Regions from separate parts of the Arthrobacter sp. M71 S08 genome, predicted to be linked through region 3. Evidence: riboswitches for the same ligand, from Rfam matches in the RefSeq annotation. Region 3 holds a riboswitch; each other region holds the start of a gene.
The links. A riboswitch is a leader RNA that binds a small molecule or an ion and turns the genes downstream of it on or off. The one in region 3 is predicted to bind cyclic di-AMP.
Positions count from the first base shown of each region.

Region 1: linked by a shared signal. The riboswitch ahead of AC5RTB_RS15365 (LysM peptidoglycan-binding domain-containing protein) and the one ahead of AC5RTB_RS04600 (M23 family metallopeptidase) in region 3 are both predicted to bind cyclic di-AMP.
Region 2: linked by a shared signal. The riboswitch ahead of AC5RTB_RS00245 (NlpC/P60 family protein) and the one ahead of AC5RTB_RS04600 (M23 family metallopeptidase) in region 3 are both predicted to bind cyclic di-AMP.

Region 1 covers NZ_JBNHEY010000009.1:69,241-75,036, reverse strand. The annotation lists gene AC5RTB_RS15395 (TOBE domain-containing protein) at 1-306, opposite strand, end outside; gene AC5RTB_RS15390 (YceD family protein) at 524-1,057, shown strand; gene rpmF (50S ribosomal protein L32) at 1,060-1,263, shown strand; gene rnc (ribonuclease III) at 1,321-2,043, shown strand; gene mutM (bifunctional DNA-formamidopyrimidine glycosylase/DNA-(apurinic or apyrimidinic site) lyase) at 2,059-3,063, shown strand; gene AC5RTB_RS15370 (YtxH domain-containing protein) at 3,141-3,422, shown strand; cyclic di-AMP (ydaO/yuaA leader) riboswitch at 3,564-3,722, shown strand; gene AC5RTB_RS15365 (LysM peptidoglycan-binding domain-containing protein) at 3,727-4,680, shown strand; gene AC5RTB_RS15360 (ABC transporter ATP-binding protein) at 4,860-5,777, shown strand; gene AC5RTB_RS15355 (ABC transporter permease) at 5,777-5,796, shown strand, end outside.
Region 2 covers NZ_JBNHEY010000001.1:40,728-46,523, forward strand. The annotation lists gene serC (phosphoserine transaminase) at 1-216, opposite strand, end outside; gene AC5RTB_RS00235 (iron-dependent transcriptional repressor DtxR) at 457-1,161, shown strand; cyclic di-AMP (ydaO/yuaA leader) riboswitch at 1,281-1,468, shown strand; gene AC5RTB_RS00240 (M23 family metallopeptidase) at 1,473-2,471, shown strand; cyclic di-AMP (ydaO/yuaA leader) riboswitch at 2,624-2,775, shown strand; gene AC5RTB_RS00245 (NlpC/P60 family protein) at 2,781-3,593, shown strand; gene AC5RTB_RS00250 (NlpC/P60 family protein) at 3,621-4,445, shown strand; gene AC5RTB_RS00255 (HNH endonuclease) at 4,658-5,158, shown strand; gene mobA (molybdenum cofactor guanylyltransferase) at 5,155-5,772, shown strand; gene AC5RTB_RS00265 (DUF6457 domain-containing protein) at 5,786-5,796, shown strand, end outside.
Region 3 covers NZ_JBNHEY010000002.1:155,654-161,449, forward strand. The annotation lists gene AC5RTB_RS04585 (FecCD family ABC transporter permease) at 1-499, shown strand, start outside; gene AC5RTB_RS04590 (ABC transporter ATP-binding protein) at 501-1,388, shown strand; gene AC5RTB_RS04595 (siderophore-interacting protein) at 1,499-2,569, shown strand; cyclic di-AMP (ydaO/yuaA leader) riboswitch at 2,697-2,876, shown strand; gene AC5RTB_RS04600 (M23 family metallopeptidase) at 3,033-3,680, shown strand; gene AC5RTB_RS04605 (diacylglycerol/lipid kinase family protein) at 3,684-4,682, opposite strand; gene AC5RTB_RS04610 (hypothetical protein) at 4,794-5,030, shown strand; gene AC5RTB_RS04615 (SGNH/GDSL hydrolase family protein) at 5,036-5,796, shown strand, end outside.

The DNA.
Region 1 (5,796 bases), on a different contig from region 3:
TTCGCTGCTCATGAGGGACACGACCCGGTGCGGCCCGCACTGGAGCTCCACCTGCGACATCACCCTGTCGCTGATCACTTCAGTAACCAGCCCGACGAAACGGTTCCGTGCAGAGGTGGCTACGCTGGACAGGTCCGAGGGAAGGACGGCACGATCCCGAGCCAACCGGGCTAATTCGAGCCCGTCTATTGAGAGCACGCCCGAGGATCGCGTGGCGGAGAGCGTCCCGTCTTCGACCCAGCGCCGCACCGTATCCGAGCTGACGCCGAGGAACTGTGCGGCATCCCGCACACGTATCTGAGTCATAATTCCAAACTTACCGCGGTATTTGCGAGGATTTTTCTCGAAATGCCACAGATTTCCCGATCGTTGGCCGTGTGGGAGCCCCACCAGTTTGGGGTGGGGCTTCGTTTCGGGCTAAGATGGTTCGTCGGTCACATGTTCTACAGGAGTTTTCATTAAAAGCGATCTCAGTTCGCCCCTGGTCTTCAGTGTCAGGGATCTCGGGCGCAGCCCGGGAACCATGCGAACAGTCGAAGAACATGTGCCCGCACCGAAGGATTTTGGTGTGGCGCTCATCGGCGTTCAGGAAGGCTCCGAAATGGAGTTGGACCTGAGGTTCGAGGCTGTACACGAGGGGATCCTGGTATCAGGAACCGTATACGTCGAAGTAACTGGCGAATGCGGCCGATGCCTTGACCCGCTCAGCTATGGCAGCAGTGTCGATGTGCAGGAACTCTTCTACTACGACGCCCCTGAGTCGGCGGAGGATGAAGAGGAGGACGTGCAGCGCCTGGTTGAGAACGACACCGTCGATCTTGAGCCGGTGCTGCGGGATGCGGTAGTAACATCGTTGCCGTTCCAGCCGGTATGCCGGGAGGACTGCCAGGGTCTGTGCGCTGAATGCGGTGCACGCCTGGAAGAGGATCCCGGACACCAGCACGAGGTCCTCGACCCCCGCTGGGCTGCTCTGACAGGGTTGGCCGGCGCGGCCGCCGGCCCTGAGGCAGCGGAACCAGAAGTTAAGACAGAGTCAGACAAGAGAGAAGAGAGTTAGTCGTGGCTGTTCCCAAGCGGAAAATGTCCCGCTCGAATACGCGTGCACGCCGATCCCAGTGGAAGGCTGTTGCTCCCAAGCTGATGAAGACGGTGGAGAACGGTCGCGTCACCTACAGCCTTGCCCACCAGGCCAAGGTTGTCACCGACTCCGCCGGTACCGAGCTGTTCCTTGAGTACAAGGGCCGCAAGGTAGCCGACGTCTAAATGCTGACGGCACCGCTTCACGGTGCTGCCGGCAACGATCGCGAAAGCGTCGCCTGCGTGGAAAGTTCTGAAGATCTTTTGAAGCGTCTCGGTGTCAGTATTGACGCCGAGACGCTTCGTCTTGCCCTGACGCATCGGTCTTATGCGTATGAGCAGGGCGGCATCCCCACCAACGAACGCCTTGAGTTCCTTGGCGACGCCGTCCTTGGCCTTTCGGTCACGGACGCCCTGTACCGGGACAATCCGGATCTTTCCGAGGGCGAGCTCGCCAAGAGACGCTCCGCCGTCGTCAGTACGCGTGCCCTCGCCGAGATTGCCCGTGGTCTCGACCTGGGACAACACATCCTGCTGGGGCAGGGCGAGAAGCTCACCAACGGGTGGAACAAGTCGTCCATCCTCGCTGACACCATGGAAGCCATCATCGGCGCCACCTACCTCAGCAACGGCATGGAAACGGCGCGGCGTCTGGTCATGCGCATTATCGGTCCGGTTCTGCAGGACGCTGCCGCGCTCGGTGCTGGAACCGATTGGAAGACCAGCATCCAGGAAATCGCCGCCGCGCAGCGTATGGGCGTGATCGACTACAAGGTCACCGGATTCGGCCCCGACCACGACCGCAGGTTTGAAGCCGTGCTTGTGATCGGCGGAACCAGCTACGGTTCCGGTTCCGGCCGCTCCAAAAAGGAAGCCGAGCAGGAGGCTGCAGCAGCCTCCTGGAAGCTGCTGCAGCTAGGTAATATCGATGCGCAGACTGACACGGCGGCACGTCAGTCCACGTGATCCCGGGAGCTCGTGATGCCTGAACTTCCTGAGGTGGAGGTTGTGCGCCGGGGCCTCGCACGCTGGGTCAGCGGGCGCCGCATCGAGGCGGTTGACGTTCTTGACCCCCGCTCGATCCGCCGTCACGCCCTCGGCGCTGAAGACTTCAGGGGTAATCTTGTCGGGGCTCGCGTCACCGATGCGGTGCGACGCGGGAAGTTTCTCTGGCTACCGCTCGCTACTGATGACGACGACGGCAGTGGCCCTGCATCGTCGTCCCCGCCGACTCCGGCCGGACTCCCGGCGGGCAGGGAACCGGTAGCGCTGATGGCGCACCTTGGGATGAGCGGACAGCTTCTGGTCGAGGACCATAGCCAGCCCGACGAGAAACACCTGAAGGTACGGCTGCGGCTCTCCACGGCTTACGGACGCGAACCGCTGCCGGCGGAGCTCCGTTTCGTTGATCAGCGAATCTTCGGGGGACTCTTCGTCACAAGCATGATGTCCACACCGGACGGGCTTCCCGGTGGGCTGGGGGAGCATCCCTCACCACTCGTGCCGCTCGAGGCGGCTCATATCGCCCGGGACCCGCTGGACCCGGCGTTCTCCTTCGACGAGTTCTACCGGAAGCTGCGGGCTCGGCGCACGGGGTTGAAGCGTGCACTGCTCGACCAGACTCTGGTCTCGGGAGTCGGCAACATCTATGCCGACGAGTCACTGTGGGCTGCCAGGCTGCACTATGCGCGCCCCACCGACACTCTCCGCCGGGCGGAAGCTGCCCGACTGCTTGCGTCCTGCCGCGACGTGATGACTCGCGCGCTCGAGGCAGGAGGCACGAGCTTTGATTCCCTGTACGTCAACGTCAACGGCGCCTCTGGTTACTTCGAACGTTCACTCAACGCCTACGGCCGGCAACGTGAACCTTGCCGGCGATGCTCGGCGGACGGTCTGGACTCGCGCATCCGGCGGGACACGTTCATGAACCGCTCCTCGTACACCTGCCCCCGATGCCAGCCGCGGCCGCGCAACGGACGGTGGTAAGTATCCCCTGACGTGACAAAAGTAAGTATGCTGATTAGATTCGATGTTTCAGCATCCGACACGTCAGGAGTAACGCGATGAAGAACAAGTTGGTTTTTGCAGCAGGCATGGCGGCAGGCTACGTTCTGGGCGCCCGGGCAGGTCGTGCCAGCTACGAGCAGATCAAGGTCAAGGCAAACGAGCTCTGGAACAGCCCTAAGGTTCAGGGCAAGGTTTCCCAGGCATCCGAGACGGTGAAGGCCAAGGCGCCCGAGGTTCAGGCGCAGGCTGAGCAGGCTCTGAAGAAGGCGCAGTCAGCGATGCATCGCGGCGGCGATAACGACACTCCGAAAGACCCGAACATGGAGTACAAGATCTGATCCGATGCGCTGCAGTACGTGTGACCAGCCTCTCCGTGACCGAAACGTGACAATTCAACGATAGGTATGTAACGTTGTGGATACGCCGGGCTCAAAAGCCCGGCTTCCTTCTGGTGGATTGCCTAATCCTGCCGCCGCCGGAAGGTCCGTTCGCTACACACTGCGGCAGGAGCGGGGGAACCAGATTAGCGGACTTCTGTGAAGTCCTAGGGGTGAAGACGCACCGGCTGTAATGCCGGCCGTCCGGGTGGCTCCCATCCGAATCCGACAGCTAACTCCGCAGGCGTTGGGAGAGGCTATTTCCGTGTCCAAAAACCGTCATATCGCGCGCCACCGTGCAACTCCGCCCAGCACCATGCAGATCGTGTCCAAGGCAGTCAGCTCGCACGCTGGCACCGTTGGCCGCCCTGCAGCTGTAGTTGTAGCAGCCTCCGGCATCATGTTCGGAGCCGCCCTTCCGGCCAGCGCGGGAACCACCACCACTTCCGCCACCGCCCCGGCCGCTGAGGTCAGCGTCCAGGCACCAGCGGCGCCCGTTGCCCCGGCCCCCGTCGTCGAGGCTCCTGCTGCTCCGGCACCTGCTGTAAACGCTCCGACCCACACCGTTCAGGCCGGAGACACCCTCGGCTCCATCGCCGGCAACTACGGTGTCAGCCTCGACGCCATCTTCGCTGCGAATGGTCTCGGCTGGGAATCAATCATCTACCCGGGCCAGGTCATCAGCTTGTCCGGCAGCGCTGCAGCCGCTCCGGCTCCTGCTGCAGCTGCTCCGGCTCCGGCACCGGCTCCCGCACCCGCACCTGCACCGGCTGCTGCCGCTCCGGCACCGGCTCCCGCACCTGCACCTGCACCGCAGGTTCAGGCAGCTCCGGCACCGGCAGAGACCAGCACCATGAACATCACCACAGCGTCCTCCAAGATCACCGTGGCTGACGGTTCTTCAAGCGGCGCAGGCGCCTCGATCCTCGCTTCGGCCCGGGCACAGCTCGCCGGCGGCGCTGTTCAGGACTGCACCCGCCTCGTTGAGATCGCAATGGCTGCAGCCGGCAAGCCCGTCGGCGACCTCGGCCCCATGCAGTTCGCTGCCTACGGCGCTCAGGTAAGCACGCCGGCCCCGGGTGACCTGGTCATCACCGGTGGCCACGTGGCTGTCTACGCTGGCGGTGGCCAGGTCATCAGCAGCGGCATGAATGGTGCAAACCTCACCATGCAGCACCCGCTGAGCGACCTCGCCGGCGCGTTCTTCGTGCGCGTCTAGTCTTCGGCTAGCCTTTCTCACTGGGGAGGACCTGAAAAGGTCCTCCCCAGTGGTGTTTAATGTCGAGGCAAGTGTCCGGGAGGACCAAGTAGAAGGACGGTTTCTCGCCCTGCCGGTGCCGCTGCACACCGGGATAGGCTGTCTTCCTCAGAGCGACGCACGGGAGGTAATGCCCTGCCATGGAACCGGAACACGTGATCAAGGCTTCGCGCCTCGTCAAGAAGTTCGGCTCAGTCTTTGCGCTGACGGGACTCGACCTGCGAGTCCGTGCGGGTGAAGTCCACGGGTTCCTCGGGCCCAATGGCGCCGGGAAGTCCACCACCCTCCGGCTGTTGCTTGGACTCATGCGCCCCACCAGAGGCTCCGTACGGGTCCTGGGTGTGGACCCATGGGTCGAGCCCGTCCGCGCGCGCCGGGACATCGCCTATGTGCCGGGTGATGTGAATCTTTGGCCGGACCTGAGCGGCGGTGAAGTGATTGATCTGCTCACCGGCCTGCGCGGCGGGGCGGACGGGAGGCTGCGCCGCGAGCTTATCGAGGAGTTCAACTTCGATCCCCGACGCCGGACACGGACCTATTCGAAGGGCAACCGCCAGAAAGCTGCGCTGATTGCGGCGTTCGCGCGGCCCGCGCACCTCTATCTGTTGGACGAGCCGAGTGCCGGTCTTGATCCAGTCATGGACGCCGTGTTCCGACGACAGGTCCAGCGTGTAAGCACCGAAGGTGCAACTGTCCTGCTCTCCAGCCACATCCTGAGCGAGGTGGAGCAGCTTTGTGAGCGCATCACCATCATTCGTGCCGGGACTGTGGTTGAATCGGGCACGCTGTCCGAACTCCGGCACCTCCGCCGCACGCGGTTTCTCGTAGCAGGGGCGCGGACTGCAGCTGTACTCGACGGCCTCTCCGGCGTTTACGACGTGCATTCGGTGCCGGGCGGCATCCAGTTTGACGCCGACCAGACGCACTTGCCGACCGTGCTGGCCCACCTCTCCCGGGCAGGACTGACGGGGATCACTGCCAACCCGCCGTCCCTCGAGGAGCTGTTCCTCCGGCACTATACTCAGGCCGGCGCGGCTTCGGCGGATCGATCAACGTGATGCCCGGGGTCCTGCCGGT
Region 2 (5,796 bases), on a different contig from region 3:
ACCCTCGGGGGCGCCGAAAAAATCCATCAGGCCGGACCGCACCGAACCGACGAGGTTCTTCACCGGGGCCTGGCGGTGGGAGGTTCCAAGCAGCGCGCTACCTGCACTCTTGAGAGCATCCAGCTGCTCCGGGCGGACCTTGGAAGGACCCGCGCCGAACCGTCCATCCTGTGGCAGCAGCTCGGCGGGGATGCGGATGTCGGCGGAAGTGCTCATGGTTGCTCCAGGACGTTTACTTGCGTTGTGGGGTCGCAGACCATTCTGCCCCAGTGTTTCCGTCGGGGACGCATTATGACCGCTGGGTTCGGCGGCAACGGGACAGCCGTCAAACCGGCCAACTAAATGGGTTAACCTTGTGGGGCGTAGGGATGACGACGGCGGCCCACCTTCCAGGGACTGCAGGCAGCCGCTGCATCAACGCTCAATCCGCACCAGTGCCAAGGAGCTGAACCCCGCATGACGGACCTCATCGACACCACCGAGATGTACCTGCGGACCATCCTTGAGCTCGAGGAAGAAAACATCGTGGCCCTGCGTGCGCGGATCGCAGAGCGTCTTCGTCACTCCGGCCCCACGGTGTCCCAGACGGTGGGCCGAATGGAACGTGACGGGCTGGTTGTGGTGACCGGTGACCGTCACCTTGAACTGACCGAACTCGGACGTCGACGGGCCACCGAGGTGATGCGCAAGCACCGGCTGGCTGAACGCCTGCTCTCCGATGTGATCGGTCTTGACTGGGCCTATGTCCACGATGAGGCCTGCCGGTGGGAACACGTCATGAGTGAGCGGGTCGAGCGGCGCCTCTACGAATTGCTTGGGAAGCCGACACAGTCGCCCTACGGCAATCCCATTCCCGGCCTCGAAGCGATCGGCGGAACGCCCTCCGAAACCTTGACCCTCGGTGTGTGCACTCTCAGCGAAGCTCTGGAGACGAACACCGCCGGCTCCGCTGTGACTCTTATCCGCCTGGCTGAACCTATCCAGGTGGATCCCGAACTGCTCACGCAGCTGGATGAGGGTGGCCTGCGTCCCGGAGCGTCCATGACCCTTCAGGCGGTGGGTGACTACGTGTCTGTTCGGGTGCCCGGTGTAGAGGGCGCACTGGAACTGCCGCCGGAAGTCGCTTCACACGTTTTTGTGGCCGTTCATCCCCAGTCTTAACCAAAGGCGGGAAGCTCTGGATTGCCTAAGGTTATCCACAGTTTGGTTACGAAATGATTACGGTCGGCCTCGTCGATCTATAGTTGATATCTGGCGCTGATACTCCAGCGTTACCTGGTTCGCATGCCTAACCCTGTCAGCGAACGCAGTGTTGAACAGATGACAGGGGCGGAGGACCCACCACCGGTCATGGCCCGCCATGACCTTGGGGTGAAGTTCCGGATGCTGCCTTATCGGAGGTATTCGAACCGAGTTTTCTCATACTCGAACCCGACAGCTAACTTCGCAGGCGGAAATGAGAAAGGGTCTCCTTGTCAAACACTGCTTCGGGGCGTCGCCGTGCCGGCACCCCGGTCGTTGAAGCGCGGCCGCGTGACGCCCACAGGCGCCACCGGGCCGAGCGAATCGCCCACCTCACAGCCGCTCACGTCGCTGTGCCGGCCACTTCAGTTGTCCGGGAGTGCGCGACCCCGACGGCGCCGGTTGGTGCGTGCGCGGCTGCGCCGATGTCCCGGAGGGAAGCCCGCAATGGCTCCGTGGCGCCTGCACAATCCGCGCCTGGGGCCCAGTCCACTGTTAGCCTCCGTCCCCGAGACCCGCAACGGATTGAACGACGACGACGCGCGGTCACCGCACGCCGGGATGTTTCCCTGGCGGGGCTCAGCCAGAAGGTTGCCATTGCCGCCGCTGCATCCGGAATGGTCCTCACCGTCGCGCTGCCCACAACCGCAGCAGTCTCGCCTTCCGACGCGCTGACTGTTGCTGCTCCAGCGGAGCAGGACGAGCCACAGCCAGTCCAGGCTGCCGCAGGTGCGGACGTCTCGTTTGACCGGGCTGCTCTGAACGGCAAGTTCGATCCCGACGCGAAACTGGCCGAGATGGTCTCGGCTTCGGGTAATGACATCGTGACCGCAGAATCCCAGGGTTCCCTCTCGGCGCCACTGGACGGCGGAGTGATGAGCTCGCCCTTTGGTTCCCGAATCAGCCCCATCACCGGCGCCGGTGAGCTCCACACGGGGCAGGACATGAGTGAAGCCTGCGGAACGGCCGTCAAGGCCGCAGCGGCCGGCACCGTGACTTTCGCAGGGTGGCACGCCTACGGTGGCGGCAATCGCATTGTTGTGAAGCACGCCAACGGCCTGGAGACCACCTACAACCACCTGTCCGCGATGGACGTGACAGTGGGTCAGGTAGTTGACCGGGGTGAAGCTATCGCGAGGGTGGGATCCACCGGCGCTTCGACGGGGTGCCACCTGCATTTTGAGGTCCTTGTCGACGGCAAGAACGTCGACCCGTTGGGTTGGCTTTGAACGGTTTCAACGCCGTCGTAATCGAGAACACACCGTTCCGTGATCGGAATGTGACATACCTTAAATTCTGAGGTAGCGTTCAACTCGTGCCGAATCGCAGGGGGTTCGGCACTCTCGCGCAGATCGCCTAGCTCTGCCACTGCGCGAGGTCCGTTCGTAAATCGCATGGCAGGGGCGGGGGAACCAATTGCGGGCTTCTTTCCAGAAGTCCTTGGGGTTAAGTCGCAGGATTTGAGACGATCCGCGGCCGGGTGACTCCCATCCGAATCCGACAGCTCACCTCGCAGGCGTAGGGAGAGGCAATTTAACGTGTCAAACAGCTCTGCGCTGGGCCGCCACCGTGCGGTGCCGGCTCATACAAACTCGCTCGCAGCAATCTCGAAGGCTGTATCTTCGAACGCCGGTTCCGTAGGACGCCAGGCAGCGGTCATTGTGGCAGCTTCCGGCCTGGTCCTCACGGCCGGACTTCCGGCCCACGGCGCATCCGACGCCCAGCGCTCGGCGCAGGCCGTCAAGACGCTCAGCACAGTCGCCGTTCAGCCCACCGCAGTCAGCGCTTCTGCTGATGCGACTGTCACCTTCGAGCGTGCGGCTGTCGAGGCTGTAGCTGCTCCGGTTGTCGAGGCCGTTGAGGACGCTCCCGTCGCAGCGCAGGCTGAAGTTGTCGAGGCGGCCCCCGCCCCGGCCTCGACCGTCGAAACCGTCGTCGAGGTCGTGACGCCGGCCGTCCAGGTCGCAGCAGCAGCCCCGGCCCCGGCGAAGGTGGAGCCCGCCGCAGTTGAGGCTCCCGTTCCGGTCAAGGCGCCCAGCGCCAGCGGAGTCGGAGCAGCACTGGTCGGCTCGGCCTACTCCCAGATCGGTGTCGCACAGGATTGCACCGCTATGGTCGAGAAGGCCCTCCGCTCAATCGGCAAGTCCGTCGGCGACATCGCTCCGAGCGACTTCTTCGCTTTCGGATCAGTCGTCCCCACTCCCGCTCCCGGCGACCTCGTGGTCTCCGGTGGTCACGTTGCCATTTACGTAGGCAACGGTCAGGTCATCAGCGGTGGCCTGAACGGTATGAACACCGGTCTTCACAGCCTGTCCGATCTCTCTGGCTACAGCTTCGTCCGCGTTAGCTAAGAACCAGAAAACCTGGAGCTCACACATATGACCCCGAACATCCGTGCCATCGCGCGCCACCGCGCCGAAGTGCAGCGATCAGCCTCTCTCTCCACCATTGCGCGCGCCGTCGGTGGCAACGCCGGCGGCGTAGGTCGCCAGGCAGCCGTCATCGCCGCGGCATCCGGTCTGGTTCTTACCAGCGGCGTTGCCGCAAACGCGGTCGAATTGCCTGCGGAGCGCAACACCGTCACCACCACCCTTGAGGTTCAGCCTGCCACGGCGCCGATCCAGGCACCGGCCGATGCAAAGATCTCCTTCAACAAGACCGCCGTCAAGGCCGTCGCCGCTCCTGTAGTGGTTGCCCCTGTAGTTCAGCCGCAGGCCGAAACTATTGAGGTCGCTCCCGCTGTTGCACCGGTCGACGAGGCAGAACCTGCCGTAATCGAGCCCGCAGTAGCAGTGGAAACAACGGCCACTGTCGCGGCGCAGCCGGCCATCGCCAAGACGCCTGCCCCCGCAGCAGCCGCCCAGGCGTCCTCGGGCGTAGCCGCCACCATCGCTGCTGCCGCCAAGGCGCAGCTGGGAGTGACCCAGGACTGCACCCGCCTCGCCAGCAACGCCCTCGCCGCTGCAGGCATCAACTTCCACGGATGGCCGGCCGGCTACCTCTCCCTCGGCCGCACGGTCAGCGCTGCAGAAGCTATCCCCGGCGACCTTATCTACTATGCCGACGGCGGGATGGGCCTGGCCCACATCGCCGTTTACATCGGCGGTGGCCAGGCCGTCCACGGTGGGTTCAACGGCAACCAGACGGTCATCGCGCCGGCTGAGCTCGGATCAGGCCCCGTGTTCATCCGCGTCGGCGGCTAACTCTGCAACAGATTCGTATGAAGCCCCTCGCCGTAGCCGGCGAGGGGCTTTTTCGTGCCCGTCTGCCGGGAAAAGCGAGTGTGGCGATTGACGAACCATGAGCCGAACGGCTTACTCTTGCACTGTTAATCCGAAGTACCTTCGCTGTAGCTTCAGGGACGTCAGGGATTTTCCGGAATCTTCTGGGCTATGGACGGCAAAGAGGAATGTGCATGCGCACTCTCGTTCTTAATGCTGGATATGAACCACTGGCGGTGGTTACCTTCCGCCGGGCGCTGGTGCTTGTTCTCACAGGTAAAGCCAGCGTCGTCGCAGAAGGGGAGGACCCGGTGGTTGGCCCCAACGAAGTTCTGTCCAGGCCTTCAGTCATTCTGCTGAACCGGTATGTGAAGATCCCGTATCGCAATAGCACGGTAGCAACGCGACGCGGCGTGCTCAGGCGTGATAATCATATGTGCGCCTACTGCGGTAAGGCCGCATCCACCATCGACCATGTGGTCCCGCGCTCGCGCGGGGGAGAGGACAGCTGGGAGAACCTCGTCGCCTGCTGCCTGAGATGCAACAACGCGAAGGGGGACAAGACCCTCGGGTCCCTCGGCTGGTCACTCCGGGTTGTGCCCAGGCCTCCCCGCGGGACTTCCTGGCAGATCCGGGAACTTGAGAAACCCTCGCCGCAGTGGAGCGAGTTCCTGCCCGCCGACAACGCGGCGTGAGCAGCCCGGAAGCGGACGGGAGCGCCGCCGAAGAGTTGATGTTCGACGCCGTCGTGCTCAGTGGCGGCAGGTCGTCCCGACTGGGCGGGGTTCCAAAGTCCTCCCTGCGGGTCGACGGCACATCGCTGCTGGTGCGGACCTGTGACGCGCTCGAATCGGCGCGACGGCTCGTCGTGGTCGGCGGCCCCTCGCCCGACTTGCCTCCGAGAGCGGAGCTGATCCGGGAGGACCCACCATTTGGTGGGCCGGCGGCGGCGGTGCGCGCCGCCGTCATGCATTTGGGGGACAATCCCGCGCCCTGGGTGCTTGTACTCGCGTGCGACATGCCCCGCATCAGCGACGCACTGCCCTCGCTCACCGCGGGTGCCCTCGCAACCGGGTTATCGGTATTGGCGCACGACGGCGGCAGGGACCAGCCGCTCGCAGCCCTGTATCGCTGGACTGACCTCGCGAGTGCTGTTGATCTGCAGGAAGTAAGAAACCTGTCTATGCGCGCCCTCCTTGCTAGGGTGACATGGAGTCCAGTCGAAGTTCCCGCGGGCTCAACCATCGACATCGATACGTGGTCCGACGCCCGGCAATTCGGGGTGGAGGAGCCAGACGCGGGCAAATAGCGAGAGGTTCACCATGGAGGATCG
Region 3 (5,796 bases):
CCGCACCGACATCACCGTTGCAACTGATGCCCTCGCCTGGCTGAACGGTTCGCTCAACTCGAGCAACTGGGAGCGGGTGAGCATACTGTTCGTTGCGCTGGTGGTGCTGGCGCCCGCCGTCGTCGTACTGTCCCGTTCGCTGCGCGGGCTGGAACTGGGCGATGACGCCGCCGCCGGACTTGGCGTGAGCGTCGAACGGTCGCGGCTGGCGCTGATCGTCACCGGAGTGCTCCTCGCCGCGGTCGCGACTGCGGCTGCCGGACCTGTCTCCTTCATCGCTTTCCTCTCCGGCCCGATCGCCAGGCGCTTTCTCGGCGGGTACCGCCCGCTGGTGACTGCGGCGCTGGTCGGAGCGGTCATTGTCCTGGCAGCGGATTTCGTGGGCGCGAACCTGATTCCAGGAGTTTCCCTGCCGGTCGGAGTGATCACGGGCGTCCTCGGCGCCCCATTCCTCCTCTGGCTTCTTGCCACATCCAACCGATCAGGCCAGGGAGGCTGACATGAGGTTGAACGCCAAAGACCTGACGCTCGCATACGACAACCGGCCGGTGGTCGAGGACCTCACGGTTGAACTGCCGGCGGGCAAGGTCACGGTCATCGTCGGGGCGAACGCCTGCGGCAAGTCCACCCTGCTCCGCGGGCTGGCGCGTTTGCTGAAGCCCGCGGCGGGAACAGTGCTGCTGGACGGCAAGGACATCCACTCACTGTCCACCCGCGCGGTGGCGAAAACCCTCGGGCTGCTCCCGCAGACCCCGGTGGCCCCGGACGGAATCGCCGTCGTGGACCTCGTGGGCCGTGGCCGTTACCCCCACCAGGGCTGGTTCCGCCAGTGGAACCACGACGACGACGCGGCCGTTGCCTCCGCCTTGCGGGTCACCGACACGCTGGAACTCGCAGACCGTAACGTCGACGAGCTCTCCGGCGGCCAGCGGCAGCGCGTCTGGATAGCCATGGCGCTGGCGCAGCAGACCGACATCCTGCTCCTGGATGAGCCGACCACCTTCCTCGACGTGGCCCACCAGGTGGAAGTCCTCGACCTCATCACCGATCTGAACCGTACGGCGGGCACCACCGTCGCGATCGTCCTGCATGACCTGAACCTCGCTGCGCGGTACGCGGACCACCTCATCGCCATGAAGGGTGGCCGCATCGTCGCCGAGGGCTCACCGTCGAAGGTGGTTACTGCGGAGACGGTCGCCGATGTCTTCGGTCTTCAATCCCACGTCATCCCGGATCCCGTTTCAGGCACGCCGATGGTAGTGCCGATCGGGCGGCATCACGCCGCTCCCCGCAACGTAAGCGCAAAGACCACACGGGAGGGCATCCCGGGTTTTTTAGCGAACCCGCAGGACGGGCTACCCGCACCGGCAATGGAGGCAGCATCGTGACAGAAGGCAGCACAACGCATCGGGTCCCAAGGACGAGATCGAAGTCAAGGCAAGATGCAGGACAAATTACAACCCCGCGAGCGGCCGGGCGTGCGGGCGCGCTGTCTGCCGTGTCCGCGATCCGCGCGTTCAACGTCGTGGTCAGCCGCGTGGAGCCGGTCAGCCCGAATTTCCGGCGCATTACGTTCGGCGGCGCGTGCCTTTCCGACTTCGGCGTCCAGGGTTCCACCCTGGATCTCCGCATCAAGGTGATGATCCCGCCGGCCGGCGGCGAGTGCGCCGACCTCGGCGCTCTCATGGACGGCGCGGGCAGCGGGTGGTACCAGCAATGGCTTTCCCTCGAGCCCGCCGAACGCGGGCACATGCGTACCTACACGGTCCGCGAATCACGCTGCGACCTGGAAGTTCCCGAGCTCGATGTCGACTTCGTGATGCACTTCGACGCGGACGGGAAGGGCGGCCCCGCCTCGCAGTGGGCCGCATCGGCCGAGCCGGGCGACCGCGTCTGGCTGATCGGGCCGAACATCCATGCCGCAACCTGCTCCACCGCCGGCGCGTACGGCGGCATCGAGTGGCGTCCGGGACTGGCCCAGAACGTTCTGCTCGCGGGCGATGAGACTGCCGTTCCGGCGATCAGCGCCATCCTCGAATCCCTCCCGGAACACATCAGCGGCCATGCATTCCTGGAGGTCCCGGATGCATCGGACTGCCAGGACATCCGGACCCGGTCCGGCGTCGGGATCAGCTGGCTGGTGCGCGGCGGCCGTCCGCACGGCGAACTGCTCGATGCGGCAGTCCGGCAGGCGGTCAGGGTCCCTGGTTGGGTATCCCTGGCGGCGCCCTTCCGCGTGAGCCTGGGCTCGGACACACCCTCAGGACAGGCGCTTGCCGCGGCAGCCTGTGCGGGAGGTCCTGAACGGGCAGCCGGGCCCGAGCCGGAAGATATCGACATCGACAAGAACATCCTCTGGGAGACGCCCCAGTTGCTGGATCCCGCGGCCCTTGATGGCTCGCTGAACCCGGACAAGCCCTCGGGTGCGCTGCCCTTCTACGCCTGGATTGCCGGGGAAGCCGCGGTGGTCCGGGGATTACGCCGTTACCTGGTGCGGGACGTCGGCATAGACCGCAAGCAGGTCGCCTTCATGGGGTACTGGCGCCGGGGTAAAGCCGAACTCGCATAACACGCAGCCATACGATCCTTGGGATTGGCGCATAACGAAATTGTAACTTTCGGCCGGATGCCGTAGCGTTGAATCAGGTCATCCGTATCATCGTGGCCGCCGGACTGTACGCCTAGCCCTGTCACCTGTCCGGTTCCCGTTCATTTCGAAGACAGGGGCGGAGAACCCAATCCTGGGCAGTCGGTCTGCTGCCTTTGGGGTGAAGCCTGCACAGTCCTTGACCCGCCCTGGCGCGGCTATCGAGGTAAGGCCGAGTGACTCTTGCTCGAACCCGACAGCTAACTTCGCCGGCGTCAAGAGAGGCAATCCCTTGTCCCAGCAAGATTCCGTGGGCACCCCTGTGCCTGTTTTGTCCGGTCACCGTTCATCCCCATCAACCGCCGAAAGCCTGACCCGCAGGGACGCGCGCCTTCATGAACGCTCCCAGCGTCGCGTCCGCGTATTCCTTTGCGCTGGTGGAGCCTTGGCTGCGTCAGCGTTTGCATTGACGCTGGCAGGGCCGCCGGCGCTCACCGAAGCAGGGCTGATGAGGGTGAGCGAGACGCAGAGCGTCACTGCGCCTGAGGATGTCGCGGTGGATTTCAGCCGCGAACCGGTTGCACCGTCGTCCGCAAGTGACGTACCGGCTGAGGAGAGCAAAGTTTCGACGCTGTCCGCGGGCGAAATCACTGTCGCGAACGCCGAAGCGCCCAAGAAGCCGGTAGAAAAGCCTGCCGAGGAGCCATCGCTCGGTGCACCGGTGAGCGAAGTTTCGGTGGCTTCCCCTTACGGCAACCGGGTCAACCCGATGACCGGGTACGGCGAGGAAATGCACACAGGTACGGACTTCGCCGGCGCCTGCGGCACGCCGGTACTCGCCGCCGACTCAGGCACCGTGACCGAGTCCGGGTGGCACCCCTATGGCGGGGGCCAGCGCATTGTGATCGACCACGGCGGGGGACTGCAGACCACCTACAACCACCTCGCCTCATTGGGCGTCACCGTTGGTGAGAAAATTGACCGCGCAGACGCTATCGGCGCAGTTGGCACTACTGGCAACTCCACCGGCTGCCATCTGCATTTCGAAGTGCTCGTCGATGGGAAGACAGTCGACCCGAGCGGCCGCCTCTAGCGCCTACGGCACGGGGTTCGTGAGGATCGCCGGGTCCTTCTTGCCGTACGGCATCCGCAGCTTCAGCGAATTCGGCTCAACCCGGAAGGACATGTGAGTGCCCTTGCCGAGGGGGTCGCCGTCGAGCTCGATCTCCAGCGGAGTGTCAGACTCCACCTCAGCGGCCTTGCATTGGTAATACTCCACCGATGGGTCCTTGCCCTTGCCCCGCGCCAGGAGCTTGCCGACGACAGCGAACCACCCGAGCTTGCCGCGCGGCGCGATGGTCATGATGTCCAGCAGTCCGTCGTTGAGCTTGGCGCCCGGGAAGATCTCCAGGCCGCCCATTATCTTTCCGCAGTTGCCGCCCATGACGCTGCGCAGGCGGCGGGTGACCCGCTTGCCGCCGTCGATCGAAATATGAACCTTGGAGGGCTTGCCCGGGAGGTTCCGGATGCCGGCGTCGACGTATGCAAGCCAGCCCACCTTGTCCTTGAGGTCGTCGCGCGTGTCAGCCATCACCGAAGCGTCGAAGCCAAGCCCGGCCATCACCAGGAAAACATGCGCGTCCTGCGCCCGGTCCACGTTCACATGCACCACGTCGATGAACCGTTCGGTGCCACCGAGCGCCGCTTCGACGGCTCCCCGGGGGTCATCGACGTCGATATCGAGGTTCCGCGCGAGCAGGTTGCCTGTGCCCAGCGGCAGCAGGCCGAGTGCCGTCGTCGTGCCTGCCAGTTCCTCCGCCACGCACCGTACGGTGCCGTCACCGCCTGCCGCGATGACGACGTCGACCCCTTCCCTGAGAGCCTCCTGCGCCTGGCCGTGCCCCGGATCGTCCTCGGTGGTCTCGAGGAAGAGGGGTTCCTGCCACCCCTTCTCGAGGCTCAGCTCCGTGACGATTGCGCGGATATCCTCGTCGGTTGGCTTGACCGGGTTGAGGATCAGGGCTGCGCGCTTTGTCCGCGATTCCGACTGCGTTTCGGCCCGCGTTTCAGTCTCGGTGTCCGGCAAGGAAGCCATGCGTATTCTCCTGACGAGAGTGGTTGTAATCGAGCTTAGCGTCTGCCCTCGCCGGGTGTGCGGAGAGTTTTACGGGACTATGCTGGGTGGGCAAAACCAGAAGGAGGAGCCATGACACAGGACCAGTCCAGCGCAGGCGAGGGCAACGGGCCGGAAGAGGACACCGAGGGCAACGCCCTGAGCGGATCTCCCACGTTCCCCAACCCGTCCACGGCCCGTCCGACCGGTGACACCACTGGGTTCAACGGCTCGTACACAGAGACCGAGCATCACACCCAGCACGAATACGACGCCGAGCACCAGCGGAACGAGGGTGACTCCACCCCTGGTTCCGACGGGGAGGACTGACACTCTTGGGTACTGAGTCTCCGGGCACTGAATTCGCCCATCGATATGTCGCCCTTGGCGATTCCTTCACCGAGGGTGTGGGGGATTGGGATCCGCAAAGTCCCAACGGGGTGCGCGGCTGGGCTGACCGCGTCGCCGAGCAGCTGGTCCTCGCCGACCCTTCCTGGGGCTACGCGAATCTGGCCATCCGAGGCCGGAAAATGCGGCAGATCCTCTCCGAACAGGTCGATGCGGCGCTTGCCCTGAAACCGACCCTGGTAACCATCTACGCAGGAGCCAACGACATCCTGCGGCCCTCCATTGATCTGGACGCGCTGCTCGCAGAGTACGACGCCGGCATCGCCCGCCTGCGGAACAGCGGTGCTGCTGTGGTCCTCTTCACCGGGTTCGACTCGTCGAAATCGGCCGTCTTCGGCAAGACGCGCGGGCGCACAGCCATCTACAACGAACTCGTCCGCGAAATCGCGGACCGCCACGATGCCGAGCTGGCCGACTACTGGCGGATGCGGGAGTTCCAGAACTGGGGCTACTGGGACGTCGACCGGATGCATATGTCCGCTGCCGGGCATACGCTCATGGCGGTTCGGGTTCTGGAAGTCCTGAAGTCCGCCCACAGCATCGAACTGCCCGAACTTGAGGCCCGCCCGGCTGCATCGAGGCTTGTGCAACTTCGCAAAGATGCCCTGTGGGCTCGCGACTACCTTGGACCGTGGGTGGGCAGACGGCTACGCAGGCAGTCATCCGGGGACGCGTTCACCGCAAAGTA